Regions from separate parts of the Pseudomonas sp. SDO5271_S396 genome, predicted to be linked through region 2. Evidence: predicted binding sites of a transcription regulator. Region 2 holds the regulator's gene; the other holds the start of a gene.
The links. Region 2 encodes FliA, which starts transcription of late flagellar genes. Its sites were predicted from a motif close to CTAAAGTTTNNNNNNNNNNNGCCGNTAA; they were not measured.
Positions count from the first base shown of each region.

Region 1 (4,503 bases), on a different contig from region 2:
ACGATCACGTTGTGAAATGCCGGGTCGTCATGGTCTAGGAACAGTCCTACCAGCGGATCGGAAAACAGCCACAACATGGCGGCAAACCCCAGCATCACGGCGGCGCCAAAGCCTATGCCGACACGGCCGGCCATGCGCGCGTGCAGCAACTGCCCGGCGCCGTAATGCTGGCCGATACGCATGGTCACTGCGTAGGACATCCCCGCCGGCACCATGAACGCCACCGAAACGATCTGCAGGGCGATCTGGTGGGCCGCCAGTTGCGTACTGCCCATGGTGCCCATGCACAGCGCAGCGAAGGCAAACAGCCCGACTTCCACGGCGTAGGTACCACCAATCGGCAGGCCCAGACGCCACAGTTCACGCAGGTATTGGGTGTTAAGACGCAGCAGGCCGGTGCTCAGCGGGTAGGCGGCGTACGTGCGGTCGTGGCGGATGTACCACATCAGTGCCAGCGCCATCCCGTTGGCGACAATCGCAGTCACCAGGCCAATGCCCATCAGGCCCAGTTTCGGCAGGCCGAACATTCCTTCGATCAACGCGTGGTTGAGCAGGTAATTGAGCACAGTGCCGCCCAGGGCGATCACCATCACGGGTGTGGCCTTGCCGATGGCACTGGTGAAGCCGCGCAACGCCATGAAACTCAGGTAGCCGGGCAAGGCGAACGGCAGGATCGTCAGGAATTGCCCGGCGGACTGCACGTTGGTTTCGGTCTGGCCGAACATCAGCAGCAACGGCTTGAGGTTCCACAGCAGCAGGCCGGCGGCCAGGGCCATCAGCCAGGCAAGCCAGAGACCGGCCTGGGTCAGGCGAGTGGCACCCTCGATATCGCCCGCGCCGTGACGGATGGCCACCAGCGTGCCGACTGCGGCGATCACGCCGATGCAGAAAATCGACACAAATGAATAACTGGCCGCCCCCAGCCCACCCCCGGCCAGGGCTTCGGGACTCAGGCGGGCCATCATCAGGGTGTCGGTCAGCACCATCAGCATGTGGGCCAACTGTGAAGCAATCAACGGCCCTGACAGCCGCAAAATGGCCCAGAGTTCGGTACGCGCCGGATGCTGCATGATCATCACGCTCTAAAAGTCAGAGGGTAGGGGAAGGGTCGATTCTCGGCGCTCGCGACCGATTGCACAAAGGGATAAAAGCGATTGTTCGCATGATTAAAACTCATGCCGGATGAATCTGTTACGTTACGTCGATGCGCTATAGGAGTTTTCCGGATGTCACGTCGTCTTCCTCCGCTTTATGCTCTGCGTGCCTTTGAGGCAGCCTCTCGGCACCACTCCTTCACCCGGGCGGCGGAGGAGTTGTCCATTACCCAAAGTGCGGTGAGCCGGCACATCCGTACCCTGGAAGAGCATTTCGCCTGTCGGCTGTTCCAGCGCAGCGGGCGTACCTTGCAGCTGACCGAGGCGGCGCGCTTGTTGCTGCCCGGTGTGCGTGAAGGGTTCGCCGCGCTGGAGCGGGCGTGTCACACCTTGAACGCCGAAGACGACATCCTGCGCATGAAGGCGCCGTCGACCCTGACCATGCGCTGGCTATTGGCGCGGCTCAGTCGCTTTCGCGCGTTGCAGCCGGGCAACGAAGTGCAACTCACCAGTGCCTGGATGAGCGTGGATGAAGTGGACTTCAACCAGGAGCCTTTCGATTGTGCGGTGTTGCTGAGCTACGGGCATTTTCCGGCGGACTGGGAGGCCAGTTACCTGTTCCCCGAGCTGCTGATCCCGGTAGGCGCACCGAACTTGCTGACTGACGGTCCCTGGGATGTACAGCGATTGGCAGCCGCCGAGTTGCTGCACCCCACTCCCGACCGTCGTGACTGGCGCAATTGGCTGGAGCGCATGGGGTTGTCATCCCAGGTGTCGCTCAAGGGTGGCCAGGTTTTCGATACGCTTGAATTGGGCATGATCGCGGCTGCGCGTGGTTACGGTGTATCCATGGGCGACCTGTTGATGGTGGCCGAAGACGTTGCCCAGGGACGTTTGAGCCTGCCGTGGCCCACTGCCGTGGCCAGTGGCGAAAACTACTACCTGGTGTGGCCGAAAACCCGCCCGGGTGGCGAGCGTTTGCGGCGCCTGGCGGAGTTTCTTCAGGGGGAAGTGAAGGCGATGGCACTGCCTGTCGTTGAGCGTCTTGATTGACGCCGTGGCGACCGTTCATGCAATCGTTTGCCGGATACCCCTGCGGGTCGCTCAAGTATTGGTCTGGCCCGCCGAAGTAAGGGTGTTGGAACCATCGTGCACCAACGTTTCCCTTCTAGATAATTTGCCGAGCTGTGCTATGAGATCAGGATGATCCTGGCCTCGGCCAGGAGCTGTCATGTCTCAACCTCGCGCTCGGATCGCCTCCCAACTGGGCCTCGCATTGGCCGTGATTCTGGCTGTCGTCATCAGCGGCAGTACTGTTTTCGCCCTGCGTTCCCTCGACTCCGCCAACCTCGATACCCGCGAAGAACACTTGGCCAGTGAGGCGCGCTTGCTCGCCGACCAGCTCAACACCTTCCACGGTACCTTGCGCGAGAGTACACAGCGTTTGAGCGGGCTGTTCGAAAAGCGCTTTGGCGCCGGGTTGAGTGTGCACGCCGACCAGCCGGTCGCCGTGGCGGGTGTGCAAACCCCCAGCCTCTATCTGGGCGACGAGGTGCTGAACAACAATTTCGCTGAAGTGGACGAGTTCAAGCAGATGTCCGGCGGCGTGGCCACGGTGTTCGTGCGCAGTGGCGATGACTTTATCCGCATCAGCACCTCCCTGACCAAGCAGGACGGCAACCGTGCCATCGGCACCGTACTGGACCGCCAGGGCCCGGCGTACCAGCGCGTGCTGGGCGGGCAAGCCTATATCGGGCGGGCGGTTTTGTTCGATCGTTCCTACATGACTCAGTACAGCCCGGTGCGCGATGCCAGCGGCAAGGTGATCGCCGTGCTGTTTATCGGCTTCGACTACACCGATGAGCAGAAGGCCCAGTTCGACAACCTCAAACGCTTCCGCATTGGCCAGACCGGCTCGCTGGCCTTGCTCGACGAACAGAAACACTGGTTGGTGCCTCCGGCTGGCGTACAGGCGCTGGACCAGGCGATTCCGGTCATGCTCGACCTGGCGAAAAACCCAGGCGACGGGCGCTTCTGGAGCGACAAGAACGAAGATTTCTACAGTGTCTCGGTGCCATTCGAAGGGGGCCCGTGGTCGGTGGTGGCGAGCATGCCCAAGGCCGAGATTCGCTCCGTGACCTGGGACGTGGGTATTCGCCTGGTGATCGGCAGCGTATTGGCGATGCTGCTGGCGGTGGGTGCCACGGTCTGGCTGTTGCGCAGCAAACTGGCGCCGTTGAGCGACCTGGTGCGCCAGGCCGAGGCGCTGGGTGCGGGCGACTTGAGTGCGCGCCTCAATGTGTCCAGCCACGACGAGATCGGCCAATTGGCGCGCAGCTTCAACCAGATGGGCGAGGCGTTGTCGACGATGGTGTCGCACATCCGCAAGGCGGCCGAAGAGGTCAACAGCCGTGCTCAGGCACTGTCTGGCCTGTCGGGCGGTGCTTATGAAGGCATGGAGCAGCAGTCGGGTGAAATCACCAGCATGGCCGGCGCTGTAGAAGAGTTCAGCGCCACTTCGCTGAACATCGCCGACAACATGGGTAACACCGAGCGCCTGGCTCAGGAGAACGCCCAGCAAACCCGCATTGGTCGTGCGTCGATGCAGGAGGCGTCGTCCTCGCTGGAACATATCGCCACGGCCCTGAACAGCACGGCCACGGTGATCAACACCCTTGGCCAGCGCTCCCAGGAAATCGGCGGGATCGTCGGTGTGATCACCTCCATTGCCGAACAAACCAACCTGCTGGCGCTCAACGCCGCCATCGAAGCCGCTCGGGCCGGCGAGCAGGGCCGGGGTTTTGCGGTGGTTGCCGACGAAGTGCGCAACCTGGCCTCGCGGACCCGTGAAGCCACGGATGAAATCTCGGGGATGATTCAGAGTATCCAGCAGGAAACCGGCAATGCCATCAGCACCATGGAGCGCGGTAATGTGCTGATGCAGGAAGGCCTGTCGCGCAACGCCGACGTGGCGTCGGCCCTGGCGCGTATCGACGAGCAAAGCCGGTCGGCCGGCCAGCAATTTGCCGCGATCACCACGGCGACCCAGGAACAGAGCAGCACGGCGAACGTGCTCAGCAGTAACCTGCAAAGCATTGCGCTGGCCAACAGCGAACAGCGGGAGGTGGTGTCGAATCTGGCGATCACCGCCAAGGAACTGGAAACCCTGGCGGCCGGCTTGCGCCAAGAGGTCGACCGCTTCCGCTGATCCCTGGTGCTGTGTTGGGCAAGCCTGTGTGCCTGGCATCAGGTGATGCTTGCTGGCCGGTATTGCAGGGCTTCTTGCAGATGATGACGAGCGATTGCCTGCGTCTGTTCCAGATCCGCCAGGGTACGCGCCACCTTCAGCAGCCGGTGCGCGGCGCGCAGTGAGAGCGTCAGACGCTCGCACGCGCTTTCCAGCCAGCCC
Region 1 is NZ_JBSVWB010000004.1:139,158-143,660, forward strand. Features, by position in the region: gene ACW9IN_RS05095 (NorM family multidrug efflux MATE transporter) at 1-1,076, opposite strand, end outside; gene ACW9IN_RS05100 (LysR substrate-binding domain-containing protein) at 1,227-2,147, shown strand; gene ACW9IN_RS05105 (methyl-accepting chemotaxis protein) at 2,326-4,302, shown strand; partial or broken gene ACW9IN_RS05110 (ATP-binding protein) at 4,341-4,503, opposite strand, start outside.
Region 1: the regulator FliA is predicted to act here: its motif matches at 2,198-2,225, upstream of ACW9IN_RS05105 (methyl-accepting chemotaxis protein).

Region 2 (4,503 bases):
ACCCCGGAAATCGAACCCCTGGAAGAGGGCGGCGTGATCGCCATGGTCGGCCCGGCCGGCATGGGCAAGACCACCACCCTGGCCAAGCTGGCCGCCCGTTATGTGCTCAAGTACGGCGCGCAGAATATCGCGCTGGTGAGCATGGACAGCTACCGTATCGGTGCGCAGGAACAGCTCAAGACCCTGGGGCGCATTCTCAATGTGCCGGTGACCCATGTCGACCCGGGCCAGTCCCTGGCCAATGCCCTCGACCCGCTGCTGCGCAAGCGCGTGGTGCTGATCGACACCGCCGGCCTGCAAGCCAGCGATCCGGCATTGCGCATGCAACTGGAAAGCCTGGCCGGGCGTGGCATCAAGTCGAAAAATTACCTGGTGCTTGCAACCACCAGTCAAAAACAGGTACTTACCGCTGCTTATCACAGCTACAAGCGTTGCGGCCTGGCCGGTTGCATCCTCACCAAGCTCGATGAAACCGCGAGCCTGGGCGAGGTGTTGAGCCTGGCCATCAGCCATGAACTACCGGTCGCCTACCTGACCGACGGGCCGCGGATCCCGGATGATCTGCATCTGCCGCGCCGTCATCAGTTGGTCAGCCGTGCCGTCAGCGTACAAATGCAAGATGAGCCTAGCGAGGAAGCGATGGCCGACATGTTCGCTGATCTGTACCACAGCCCGGCCAAACGGGTGGGCTGAGCACTATGAACACAGTGCAATGTATCTACATCGATGGTCTGCAAGCGATTCACGCGGCCAAGCCATGTAGCCTGCGTCTAAGCAAGACAAGGTAAAGAAATAAAATGGGCAGCATGCATCCCGTACAGGTGATCGCGGTGACCGGCGGCAAAGGTGGCGTCGGGAAAACTAACGTGTCAGTGAATTTGTCCCTGGCGCTGGCAGAGCTTGGCCGTCGCGTCATGCTGCTGGACGCTGACCTGGGGCTGGCGAACGTCGACGTTCTGCTGGGACTGACGCCCAAACACACCCTTGCCGATGTGATCGAAGGGCGCTGCGAGCTGCGCGATGTGCTGCTCCAGGGCCCTGGCGGCATTCGTATCGTGCCGGCGGCCTCCGGCACCCAGAGCATGGTGCACCTGAGTCCGGCGCAGCATGCCGGCCTGATCCAGGCGTTCAGCGATATCGGTGACAACCTGGATGTGCTGGTGATCGACACCGCTGCCGGGATCGGCGAGTCCGTGGTCAGCTTCGTGCGCGCCGCCCAGGAAGTGTTGCTGGTGGTGTGCGATGAGCCCACTTCGATCACCGACGCCTACGCCCTGATCAAACTGCTCAACCGTGACTACGGCATGAACCGCTTCCGTGTGCTCGCCAACATGGCCCAGAGCCCGCAGGAAGGTCGCAACCTGTTCGCCAAATTGACCAAGGTCACGGACCGCTTTCTCGATGTCGCCCTACAATACGTCGGCGCTGTGCCCTACGACGAGTGTGTGCGCAAGGCTGTGCAGAAGCAGCGTGCAGTCTACGAAGCGTTTCCCCGCTCCAAGTGCGCGCTGGCGTTCAAGGCGATTGCCCAGAAGGTCGATACCTGGCCGTTGCCTGCCAACCCGCGCGGGCATCTGGAGTTTTTCGTCGAGCGATTGGTGCATCAGACGAGCGCAGGACCCGTGCTATGACAGCGACTGGCTACAACGCGTACAAGAAGTCTGCCCGTGACAGCCAAGGCGAGTTGATCGAGCGCTATGCGCCGCTGGTCAAGCGTATCGCCTACCACTTGCTGGCGCGCCTGCCTGCCAGCGTCCAGGTCGAAGACCTGATCCAGGCGGGCATGATCGGCCTGCTCGAAGTGTCGACCAAATACGACGCGAGCAAGGGTGCGAGTTTCGAGACCTATGCGGGTATTCGCATCCGTGGCGCGATGCTCGATGAAGTGCGCAAGGGCGATTGGGCGCCGCGTTCGGTGCACCGCAATACGCGCATGGTCAGTGATGCAATTCGCGCAATTGAAGCAAAAACCGGCCGTGACGCTAAAGATCATGAAGTTGCTGCCGAACTCCAATTGAGTCTCGACGATTACTACGGGATTTTGAACGATACCTTGGGCAGCCGCCTGTTCAGTTTCGACGACCTGTTGCAGGACGGCGAACACGAAGGGCTGCACGAGGACGGCGCGAGTGCTCATCTTGAGCCGTCGCGCGACCTGGAAGACGAACGCTTCCAGGGCGCGCTGGCGGACGCGATTGCCAATTTGCCGGAGCGTGAGCGGCTGGTGTTGGCGCTGTACTACGACGAAGAGCTGAACCTCAAGGAAATCGGTGAGGTCCTGGGGGTCAGCGAATCGCGGGTCAGCCAGTTGCATAGCCAGTGCGCCGCCCGTTTGCGGGGGCGTCTGGGAGAGTGGCGAGCGCGCTGACAGGCAGTGTTGGGGAGCACTGCAGACGAGGCCGTGAGGGGCGTTGACCTTTGCGGGACCGACCCGTGGTGCCACCGGCAGTCCTTTTTGTGTAATGCCTGTTGATTGAAATGGCGCGTCCAGGTGCTGGGCGCGTTTAAGACTGCTTGGAGGTCGAATTGGACAAGAACATGAAAATCCTCATCGTTGATGACTTTTCAACGATGCGGCGGATCATAAAAAACCTGTTGCGTGACCTGGGGTTCACAAACACGGTCGAGGCGGATGACGGCATTACGGCGATTCCGATCCTCAACAGCGGGAGCATCGACTTTCTGGTAACCGACTGGAACATGCCAGGCATGACCGGCATCGATCTGCTGCGCCACGTGCGCGCCGACGAAAAACTGCGCAGCCTTCCCGTGCTGATGGTGACCGCCGAAGCCAAGCGTGAACAGATCATCGAAGCCGCCCAGGCCGGGGTAAACGGTTACGTGGTCAAACCATTCACCGCATTGGCGCTGAAAGAGAAGATCGAAAAAATCTTCGAACGCATCGGTAACTGATGCTGCCACGGGGGAGCTATGGAGCATAACGAAACGTCACAGGGAGACTTCGAGTCGACCCTGAAAAAACATGCTCACCAGTTGGTCGAGAGCCTTGAAAAAGGTCAGTTCGGCGATGCGGTGCAGTTGATCCATGAGCTCAACCAGACCCGTGACCGTGGCCTGTACCAGGAAGTGGGCAAGCTCACGCGCGAGCTGCACAGTGCGATCGTCAATTTCCACATTGACCCGCACATGCCCCAGGCTGAAGAGATTTCGCAGATTACCGATGCCACCGAGCGCCTGTCCTATGTGGTCAGGCTGACCGAGGCGGCGGCCAATCGCACCATGGACCTGGTGGAAAACGCCACGCCCCTGGTCAGCGGCATGGCCAGCGAAGCCCAGGCCCTCAGCGCTGACTGGGGCCGCTTCATGCGCCGCGAAGTCGGGGCGGAAGAGTTCCGCGAGTTGGCCCGTCGGATTGAAGCGTTCCTGTCACGCAGCGAGCAGGAAAACCGTACGGTTTCCAGCAACCTCAATGACATTCTGCTGGCCCAGGATTACCAGGACCTCACCGGTCAGGTGATCAAGCGCGTGACCCAACTGGTCACCGAAGTGGAAAGCAACTTGCTCAAATTGGTGCTCATGGCCGGCCAGGTCGACCGTTTCGCGGGGATCGAACATGACCGCGCAGCGATCCTCTCGGAAAAAGATCCACAAAAACATCTCGCCAAGGGTGAAGGTCCGCAGATTCATGCCGATAAACGTGAAGACGTTGTATCGGGTCAGGATGATGTCGATGACCTGTTATCCAGTTTAGGCTTTTAGGTCCTGATAGCGGCAAATGACGGTCGCGCCGGGCCCCGCAAGGCGCAAGGCTAGGCATGAGGAGAGAGGTTTGGTTTTTCCAAATGAACGACGAATAACGACGGCTTGCGCCTTGCGGGGCCCGGCCCTCCGGGTTGGAGCTGTGAGCGCGCCATGCTGCGTTGCGGAACTTGGCAAGGAAACAACCCTTGCCCGCGTTCCGCGCCTTGCCTGGCCCGCTCACAGCTCCAACGCGATCCGTCATTTGCCGCTATCAGGACCTAAAGGAGCACCCACATGAGCTTCGGCGCCGATGAAGAGATCCTTCAGGATTTCCTTGTAGAGGCCGGCGAAATCTTGGAGCAGTTGTCCGAGCAACTGGTCGAGCTGGAAAGCCGACCGGATGATGCGAACCTGCTCAATGCAATTTTTCGCGGTTTTCACACTGTAAAAGGGGGCGCCGGCTTCCTCCAGCTCCATGAGCTGGTGGAGTGCTGCCACATCGCCGAGAACGTGTTCGACATCCTGCGCAAGGGTGAGCGTCACGTCGACTCGGAATTGATGGACGTAATTCTCGAAGCGCTGGACGCCGTCAATGGCATGTTCGGCCAAGTGCGCGAACGCGCGCCGATTACTCCCGCCACTCCGGAACTGCTGGCCGCCCTGGCGCGCTACGCCGAACCGGCCGATCCGTCGGCGGCGCCGGTGGCTGAAGCGGCGCCCGAGCCTGTGGCCGCGCCTGAGCCGGATGTGACCGACAGCGAGTTCGAACAACTGCTCAACTCCCTCAGTGCGGTCAAGGCC
Region 2 is NZ_JBSVWB010000013.1:43,675-48,177, reverse strand. Features, by position in the region: gene flhF (flagellar biosynthesis protein FlhF) at 1-693, shown strand, start outside; gene fleN (flagellar synthesis regulator FleN) at 798-1,631, shown strand; gene fliA (RNA polymerase sigma factor FliA) at 1,628-2,368, shown strand; gene ACW9IN_RS11940 (chemotaxis response regulator CheY) at 2,539-2,913, shown strand; gene ACW9IN_RS11935 (protein phosphatase CheZ) at 2,932-3,720, shown strand; gene ACW9IN_RS11930 (chemotaxis protein CheA) at 3,997-4,503, shown strand, end outside.